DNA from 2 places in the Bacillus atrophaeus genome. Region 2 is predicted to be linked to the other one. Evidence: a T-box and tRNA genes for the amino acid it is inferred to sense, from the RefSeq annotation. Region 2 holds a T-box; the other holds one or more tRNA genes.
What was found. The T-box of region 2 lies ahead of valS (valine--tRNA ligase). A T-box ahead of a tRNA ligase gene usually reads a tRNA of that ligase, here a tRNA-Val.

Region 1: it encodes a tRNA-Val, which carries the amino acid that the T-box ahead of valS (valine--tRNA ligase) is inferred to sense. The anticodon was not compared.

What each region holds. Positions count from the first base shown of each region.
Region 1 covers NZ_CP154443.1:1,499,705-1,504,127, reverse strand. The annotation lists gene cdaA (diadenylate cyclase CdaA) at 1-610, opposite strand, end outside; gene rsiW (anti-sigma-W factor RsiW) at 787-1,413, opposite strand; gene sigW (RNA polymerase sigma factor SigW) at 1,427-1,990, opposite strand; tRNA gene AAHT65_RS07915 (tRNA-Gln) at 2,220-2,291, opposite strand; tRNA gene AAHT65_RS07910 (tRNA-Tyr) at 2,296-2,380, opposite strand; tRNA gene AAHT65_RS07905 (tRNA-Thr) at 2,400-2,472, opposite strand; tRNA gene AAHT65_RS07900 (tRNA-Val) at 2,476-2,551, opposite strand; tRNA gene AAHT65_RS07895 (tRNA-Glu) at 2,555-2,629, opposite strand; gene AAHT65_RS07890 (DUF523 domain-containing protein) at 2,813-3,268, shown strand; gene AAHT65_RS07885 (GNAT family N-acetyltransferase) at 3,283-3,765, shown strand; gene murQ (N-acetylmuramic acid 6-phosphate etherase) at 3,873-4,423, shown strand, end outside.
Region 2 covers NZ_CP154443.1:4,163,041-4,167,463, forward strand. The annotation lists gene AAHT65_RS21050 (folylpolyglutamate synthase/dihydrofolate synthase family protein) at 1-24, opposite strand, end outside; gene valS (valine--tRNA ligase) at 82-2,724, opposite strand; T-box leader at 2,784-3,003, opposite strand; gene AAHT65_RS21060 (hypothetical protein) at 3,171-3,362, shown strand; gene ysxE (spore coat protein YsxE) at 3,382-4,407, opposite strand.

The DNA of each region.
Region 1 (4,423 bases), 1.6 Mb from region 2:
GCCGCGTACCCAGTTCCTTAGAAATGAACGGGCTTTCGGAAAGAGGCAAATAACAGGCGGCTGCCGCGATTTCATTATTCTTCATAATGACGGCCCCGTCATGAAGCGGGGTATTCGGAATAAAGATATTGATTAAAAGCTCAGAACTCACTTGAGCCTTTAACGGAATACCCGTTTCAATATAATCCCCCATACCTGTATCCCGTTCAATTGTTAAAAGGGCGCCAATCCGGCGTTTTGCCATATAATTAACCGCTTTTGTAATCGCTTCGATTTTCTTATGCTGTGCTTCCTCCACAGGAGTGCCGCTTCTTGAGAAAAAACGGCCCCGGCCAAGCTGTTCAAGCGCTCTTCTCAGCTCCGGCTGGAATATAATGATGATTGCTAAAAATCCCCATGTTATCGCTTGGTCTGTCAGCCACAATAGTGTGCTGAATCCCAAATATGAACTGGCGGTCCGGACTAACACGATGACAACGATCCCTTTCAAGAGCTGGACCGCTTTCGTGCCCCGTATCACCATAATTAATTTATATATCACATACCAAACAAGGAGAATATCAACGGCATTGCCGAGGTACTGCAAAAAAGGGATATCCTCAAAAGCCATTTCCTCGTCCTCCAAGAATTCAGTCATTTCGTTTCTTATGTCAATTTTCGTTCAACAATGGCATATGTACTTTACATAGCGAGCCCATTATACCACATTTTGTTTTCTCAAGTGAAATCGCACAGCCGCCCAAAAATTGTAATTGCTTTATAAAAAAAGAGTAAAGCAGAAATGCTTTACTCTTCTCCGTTCGGGTTTACGGCGTGTACTACACTTTGTCCCGCTGACTTCATTTTATACCAAACCCAGTCGAATAATTCATCAATCTCCTCGATCTCACCGGTAACTTGTCCTGCAGACGCCATGTATTTCTCACCGTTTACCACTGTTACGTTGCCATCTATTTTCCCTTTAATAATAAGCTTGCCGTTTTTTACAGTGACATCGCCTTTCACCGTCTCGCCCTCAGGCACGATGACAGTGCTGTTATGCACCAGGAGATTCGGCTGCTTTGACACGCTGAAATTGTGGTCACTGTGCCAGCTGTTGAAAAACCCTCCGCCCATCAGGATAATGAATACCGCCGCGGCCGCGATAATAGGATGGGATCTGAACCATCTTTTAACTGACGCTCTTTTCTTCTCCTTAGGCAGTTTCGCCATCACATTAGCGGTAAAGTCGGCAGGGGCCTCAACATGCGATGTGCTCCGGACAAGCGCTATGGATTTCTCCATCTCGTAAAAGTGCTTTCTGCACCCTTCGCATAATCGCAAATGGTCTTTTAATTCTTTTTCATCTTTCGGAAGGATATCTCCATCAAGATGTTTATGCATAAGCTGAACAATTTGTTCCGGACAGCTCATTTCATCACCCCACTTAAAGATCCCTTAATTGTTTTCTGAGAGCCTCTCTGCCTCTGTGAATTCTTGTTTTCACCGTTCCCACAGGAATGTTCAGAATCTCGCCGATTTCAATTAATGAGAGTTCATCAATATATTTTAATACGATGACAGTCCTGTACTTGTCTGGAAGCTTTAATATTTTCTGCTGAATGGTGCTCGACAGCTCAAGCGACAGTACTGCGTCTTCGGGGAGAACCCCGTCTGCGGCGATCTGCGAATACATAGTCAGGCCTTCTGTGCCCGCCACCTCTGCATCCAGGTAATAATCCGGCTTTTTTTTACGAATACGGTCGATGGTCAAATTGGTTGCAATTCTGTAAAGCCATGTTGAAAATTTCCGGTTAATATCAAAACTGTCGATATTGACGTACGCTCTGATGAAAGCCTCCTGTGCAATATCCTCCGCCTCATGCACATTGCCAAGCATACGGTAGCAAAGCTGATAAATTTTGTCCTTATAAATATCTACGATGTCTGCGAATGCGTTTTGGTCGCCTTTTTTTACTTGCTTGATTCTTTTTTTGATCATTGTTTCCATGTTTTATCTAACCTCTGCCTTCACCGGTCTGTATGTATACGAACTTCGTTTCAAAAGGTTTCATTTTTTATTATAAAAATAGTTTATCAAATTTTTGGCAGGGTGTAGATGGAAAATCGACAATATACTACCTTAATATATGCTTAAAAATAGTATATATGGTTAATAATCAAAAAACGAAAAGAATCAGCATAGAAAAAGACACCTTTTTAACAAAAGGTGTCTGTGACTGGGCTAGCTGGATTCGAACCAACGCATGACGGAGTCAAAGTCCGTTGCCTTACCGCTTGGCTATAGCCCAAAAATGGTGGAGGGGGGCAGATTCGAACTGCCGAACCCTGAGGGAGCGGATTTACAGTCCGCCGCGTTTAGCCACTTCGCTACCCCTCCATATTCATTTGGAAAACAGTGCCGGCCAGAGGACTTGAACCCCCAACCTACTGATTACAAGTCAGTTGCTCTACCAATTGAGCTAGGCCGGCAAATGGTGGAGGATGACGGGCTCGAACCGCCGACCCTCTGCTTGTAAGGCAGATGCTCTCCCAGCTGAGCTAATCCTCCATTTGGTGACCCGTACGGGATTCGAACCCGTGTTACCGCCGTGAAAGGGCGGTGTCTTAACCGCTTGACCAACGGGCCGTTTTTGTTTCCGTTAAGCTGACAAAAGTTATTATATACAGGTTGCACACCTTTTGTAAAGAGAAAATTTATTTTTTTTATTTTCAAACTTTTTTACCCCTTTTTTAACTGAAAAAGTCCTTCAATTCGCGGACATTTATTTTATGATAGAGCTATCACACGCTATGAGAGGAGACCATTCATATGATATTAGTCAGCTCATGCCTGGCGGGTATTGAATGCCGGTATAACGGCTCCCATGCAGCTTCACAAAAAATCCGGCGGCTTATCGAAGAAAATAAAGCGGTGATGGCTTGCCCAGAGCTTCTCGGCGGCTTCACGACTCCGCGCGAACCGGCCGAAATCATTGGAGGCACGGGCGAAGACGTACTTTCAGGCAAAGCAAAAATCATCACCGCATCAGGCGAGGATGTAACTGATTTATATGTGGAGGGCGCTGCCAAAACATTGGCCTATGCTGAAGAGATACAGGCTTCTGCTGTCATTTTGAAAGAGAACAGTCCGTCCTGCGGAAGCAGCTTTATTTATAATGGAGATTTCTCAGGCCAAAAAATCGCCGGTAATGGTGTGACCTCCGCTCTTTTAAAGCAGGCAGGCTACCGTGTCATTTCTGAACATCAGCTAGACGACATCATGTAAAAGGGGGCAAACCTATGAACAACGATGTATCTTTATCCTTATACAAGCCGGAACACTTATCAGAGCTTGCTGATTTTGAACTTAAGGAGACCGATAAACGCTTCACGGCGCTGCCTAAGGATGTGCTTACGCAAGCAATAACGATCCAAGACCGTTATCCTGTCGTTATTTTAAAAGAAGATCTTCCAGTCGGTTTTTTCATTTTACATATATCTAAAGAAACCATCGCTCCCTATTCCAATAATCCGTACGCCATATTACTCAGCGCCTTGTCGATTAATTCTGTTCATCACGGGAAAGGCTATGCAAAACATGCAATGCTCCAGCTTCCCGCGTTTGTAAGCGCATATTTCCCTTGGTGTGATGAAATTTTGCTTGCAGTCAATCATCTTAACACCCGTGCGAAACACCTTTATCTGAAAACAGGTTTTTTGGATAAAGGGCGCAGAAAAATCGGACCGATCGGCGAACAATTAATTCTTCATTATTACCTCTAAAATGTGATGACTGAAATAAAATTTTATAATTACCTAGTCGTTATTGAAATATCATTCCAAAATATCATATACTGAATAGTAAGAATTATTCATAAGGAGGCATGTAAATGTCAGAACAACCGAACATCCATCATCTAACAACCGAATCGCGAAACAAACAAACCTCCAGTATTCATACAGCCAAAACACTGGAGATTTTACAAATGATCAACAATGAAGACTTTAAGGTCGCAGAGGCCGTTCAACAAGTTCTTCCTGATGTAGAAACCGCAGTCGATTTTGCATTTGATTCATTTCAAAATAAGGGCCGGCTCATTTATGCGGGGGCAGGCACGAGCGGCAGACTCGGCGTGTTAGATGCAGTGGAATGCCCTCCCACCTACAGCGTAAGCCCTGAGAAAGTGATCGGATTAATGGCGGGCGGCGCGGACGCATTTTTGCGGGCTTCAGAAGGCATTGAAGATCATGAAGAGGCCGGAGTCGAAGATTTGAAGAAGATAGGGCTCACCGCAAACGACACACTCATCGCAATTGCGGCAAGCGGCAGGACACCATATGCCGCCGGCGCGCTGAAATACGCCCGAAAAATCGGGGCAAAGACAGTATCTCTCACCTGCAATAAAGATTCAGTTATCAGTAAAGAAGCGGACCACAGCAT
Region 2 (4,423 bases):
CGCTTCCTCATAGGTAGTAAACACTTAAATCCCCTCTTTTATAGGACAAGGCGGCTTCCGAAGAAACCGCCCCGGCTTTTATCAGCCTTTCAGCTCAGCCATTCTTGCTTGAACAGCATCGCGTTTTGTCACATAATCTTTTTCTTTTTCACGTTCTTCTTCAATGACGTGTGCAGGAGCTTTTTTGATAAAGCCTTCATTTCCAAGTTTCTTTTGGACACGTTCGACTTCTTTTGTCAGCTTATCGAATTCCTTTTGCAGACGGGCGATTTCTTCATCTATGTTAATCAGCCCTTCTAACGGGAGAATGACCTCTGCACCGGTCACTACAGCTGTCATTGCTTTATCGGCAGACTCGATATCAGTGCCGATTTTCAGCATGCTCGGATTCGTAAAACGCTCAACGTATGAGCGATTCGCTTCAAGGCGTGCTGCGATTTCTTCTGTGCTTGTTTTAATATACAGTTCGACCTGCTTGCTCATCGGCGTATTGACTTCGCTTCTGATATTACGCACAGAACGGATAAGCTCTACGAGAAGTTTCATATCCGCTGCCGCTTCTGTGTCGGTATGCTCCGATACTGAAACAGGCCATGCGCTGACTGTAATGGATTCCCCTTCGTGAGGAAGGTGCTGCCAAATTTCCTCCGTTAAAAACGGCATAAACGGGTGAAGCAGACGCATCGTCTGATCCAGCACATAAGCAAGGATGGAACGGGTTGTCTTCTTAGCCGCTTCATCTTCACCGTACAGCGGAAGCTTCGCCATTTCAATGTACCAATCGCAGAAGTCATCCCATATGAAGTTGTACAAATGGCGGCCGACTTCACCGAATTCATATTTATCAGCGAGTTGAGTCACGCTCTCGATCGTTTCATTCAAACGCGTTAATATCCATTTATCAGCCACAGTTTTTTCGCCAGAGAGATCAAGCTCATCGTAAGTCATGCCATCCATGTTCATTAAAGCAAAACGGGAGGCGTTCCAAATTTTATTGGCGAAATTCCATGTTGATTCCACTTTTTCATAGCTGAAACGAAGATCCTGGCCAGGTGAACTTCCGGTCGCTAAGAAATACCGCAGTGAATCAGCGCCGTATTGATCAATGACATCCATCGGATCGACACCGTTGCCAAGCGATTTACTCATTTTTCTGCCTTGTTCATCGCGGATTAAACCGTGAATTAAGACATCTTTAAACGGACGCTCCCCAGTAAATTCAATTCCTTGGAAGATCATACGGGACACCCAGAAGAAAATGATATCGTACCCTGTCACAAGAACGTCCGTCGGGTAATATCGTTTGAAGTCTTCCGCAGTGATATCAGGCCAGCCCATTGTCGAGAACGGCCAAAGCGCTGAGCTGAACCACGTATCAAGCACATCATTGTCCTGCTCCCAATTTTCGCTGTCTTCCGGCGCTTCCAGACCGACGTACACTTCTCCGGTTTCTTTATGATACCAAGCTGGAATGCGGTGTCCCCACCATAATTGTCGGGATATGCACCAATCGCGGATATTTTCCATCCAGTGCAAATACGTTTTTTCAAAGCGGTCAGGAACAAAGTTCACTTTTTCTTCTTTTTCCTGCAAGTTAATGGCTGCATCGGCAAGGGGCTGCATATGAACAAACCATTGGGTTGATAGGTATGGCTCGACAACTGCGCCGCTCCGTTCACTATGTCCTACAGAATGCATATGGTCCTCGATTTTAAAGAGGACGCCGGCCTCCTGCAAGTCCTTAACAAGCGTTTTGCGGCAATCGAAACGGTCCATGCCGTTATATTGTAATGCGTTTTCGTTCATCGTGCCGTCTTCATTCATAACAAGGATTCGTTCTAAATTGTGACGGTTGCCAAGTTCGAAATCATTCGGATCATGCGCAGGCGTGATTTTAACGGCGCCTGAACCAAAGTCCATATCGACATAATCATCTCCGACGATCGGAATTTCGCGGTTTGTGATCGGCAGAATGACCGTTTTCCCGATAAGATGCTTGTAGCGTTCATCTTCAGGGTGGACCGCCACTGCCGTATCGCCAAGCATCGTTTCAGGGCGGGTTGTGGCGATTTCAATTGTTCCTGATCCGTCAGACAGCGGATAGCTCATATGATAGAAAGCGCCTTGAACGTCTTTGTAAATGACTTCAATATCAGATAGCGCAGTCTTTGTCGCAGGGTCCCAGTTGATGATGTATTCCCCTCTGTAGATCAAGCCTTTTTCATAAAGTTTCACAAATACTTCTCGCACGGCTTTATTTAAGCCTTCATCTAGCGTAAAGCGCTCACGTGAATAATCAAGGCCAAGGCCCATTTTCGCCCACTGGCTGCGGATGAATTCAGCGTACTCTTCTTTCCACTTCCACGTTTCTTCAAGGAATTTCTCACGGCCTAAATCATAGCGGCTTGTGCCCTCTTCACGCAGTTTTGCCTCAACCTTCGCCTGAGTGGCGATCCCGGCATGATCCATCCCCGGAAGCCACAGAACGTCATAGCCCTGCATCCGTTTCATCCGTGTCACAATGTCCTGCAGCGTCGTATCCCACGCATGGCCCAAGTGAAGCCGGCCTGTTACGTTTGGCGGCGGGATAACCACAGAGTAAGGCTCTTTTGTTTCATCGTTTTTGGCTTCAAAGAATTTTCCCTTTAACCAAAAGTCATATCTGTCCTTTTCAACTGCCGCCGGATCATATTTCGTCGGCATTGTTTGTTCATTCGTTTCCATCGTAACCCTCCAGCATGTTTAGAAATGGCTGAGCAACTAAAAAAGAGCCCTTCATCCCTGTAAAGGACGAAAAGCTCTTTCGCGGTACCACCTTTTTTCATGAACAATACGTTCATGCACTTAAACGGATAACGGGTGCGCCCCGAATTTCTCTACTCGAGTTCAAGAAATTTTGCTCCCGGGCGACCTTCCAATAAGACTGTCATAAGAAGCCTTTCAGCAAGCGGCTTCTCTCTCTGCATGCGTCTTTTTTGTACTCTTCCCGTTCCAAGCAGGTGTATATATCAGCTCGTTATATACTTCATTTATGCTCTTTATTATAGTAAAAGTGTTTTCTATTCGTCAATCATCTTTTCCAAAAACCCGGCTGCCTATACAAAAATGGGCATGCACCCATCGCCCAAGGTTACATATGATGCTTGCATATACGAAGAGGGGGATGCATTGTGAGAAAAAGAATCAACTCTTATTCGTTGCCGCCGTGGGTCAGACAGATACGTCACGCCTCCGCGCAAGTCATTATTCCGATAACAGTCTTTCAAGCTATCAGGACTATCATCTTTCCGACAACATTTGATGTTTTGCTGCTCGGGATATTAATATTTTTCGCCTGTGCGTTTCATTTGGAATGGCTGTAATCAAAACGGGTCCGCGCCATTAAGACGCAGACCCGTTTTCAGTTTGAAATTTTTTCTCTTGTTCAATCTGATGAACCTTCATAACAAAGGGTTCCGTATTTTTCATCTGCCAATAAGCCCTCAGCAAATGGGCGCATTCCTCTTTCTCATGAAGCCTTTGATTGGTTTGGTAGCGGTTCAGCACTTTATATAAAGCAGCGGGGTAAGCCATATAACTGAGAAAAAGGCTGTTTTCCGATTCATATAGAGGAAAAGCTTTATGATACGTATAAAACCAGTCAAGACACTCCGGACAAGATTTAGGATAGCTTCTGAACGTTCTCGTATAAAAGCCGATCAAATCATTTTGAGGCGGACCGACAGAGGCTTTCTCGAAATTTGTAAAAAAACCTGATCCCGCATCGTTATATAAAAAATGATGGATTGAGAGGCTCCCATGATTCATGACAATTCTGTAATCACTCTTTTCCTTCATGGCTTCGTACCAGTCTCCAAGCCGGTCAATCGCAAAATTCACAGCAGAGATCGTTTCGGAAAAACATGTGACAGCCTGCAGTTCAAACGGTGAAAGGTACCATTCTTTTTCTGCCTGATCTACAAACTGCTCATAACTTAGCTTTTCCTTCTCCCACTTTTTCTTCGTGTTCTCATAATGGCGTCTAATATCCTCGCTGCTGATTTTGATTTCCTGCACAGTCCTCTCATGAAGACGCGCAGTTTCTCTAAACAGATATTCATGCTTTTGATCCCGTTCTTCCGCTTGGTCATATTGAAGCCAAGGCATCAGATAATAATAAGCATTCCGAGTCATTCCGCCTGAAAAAAATTCACCCGAATTCGTTCTGTATATAGGCACAAAAGAACGAAAACCTTTTTCCTCCAGCGTCAGCATTTGATCTGTAAAAAGCCTGCTTCGTTTCACATCAAGCTGTTTCAGCGCAAAAATGCCGTAATTTGTATACACTTTACATACACGCGGACTGACAGGTTCTATAAATTCCGCTGTCAGCCCATATTCCGCAAGAACCGTTTGGACATCTTCCATTCCATTCACCACATTT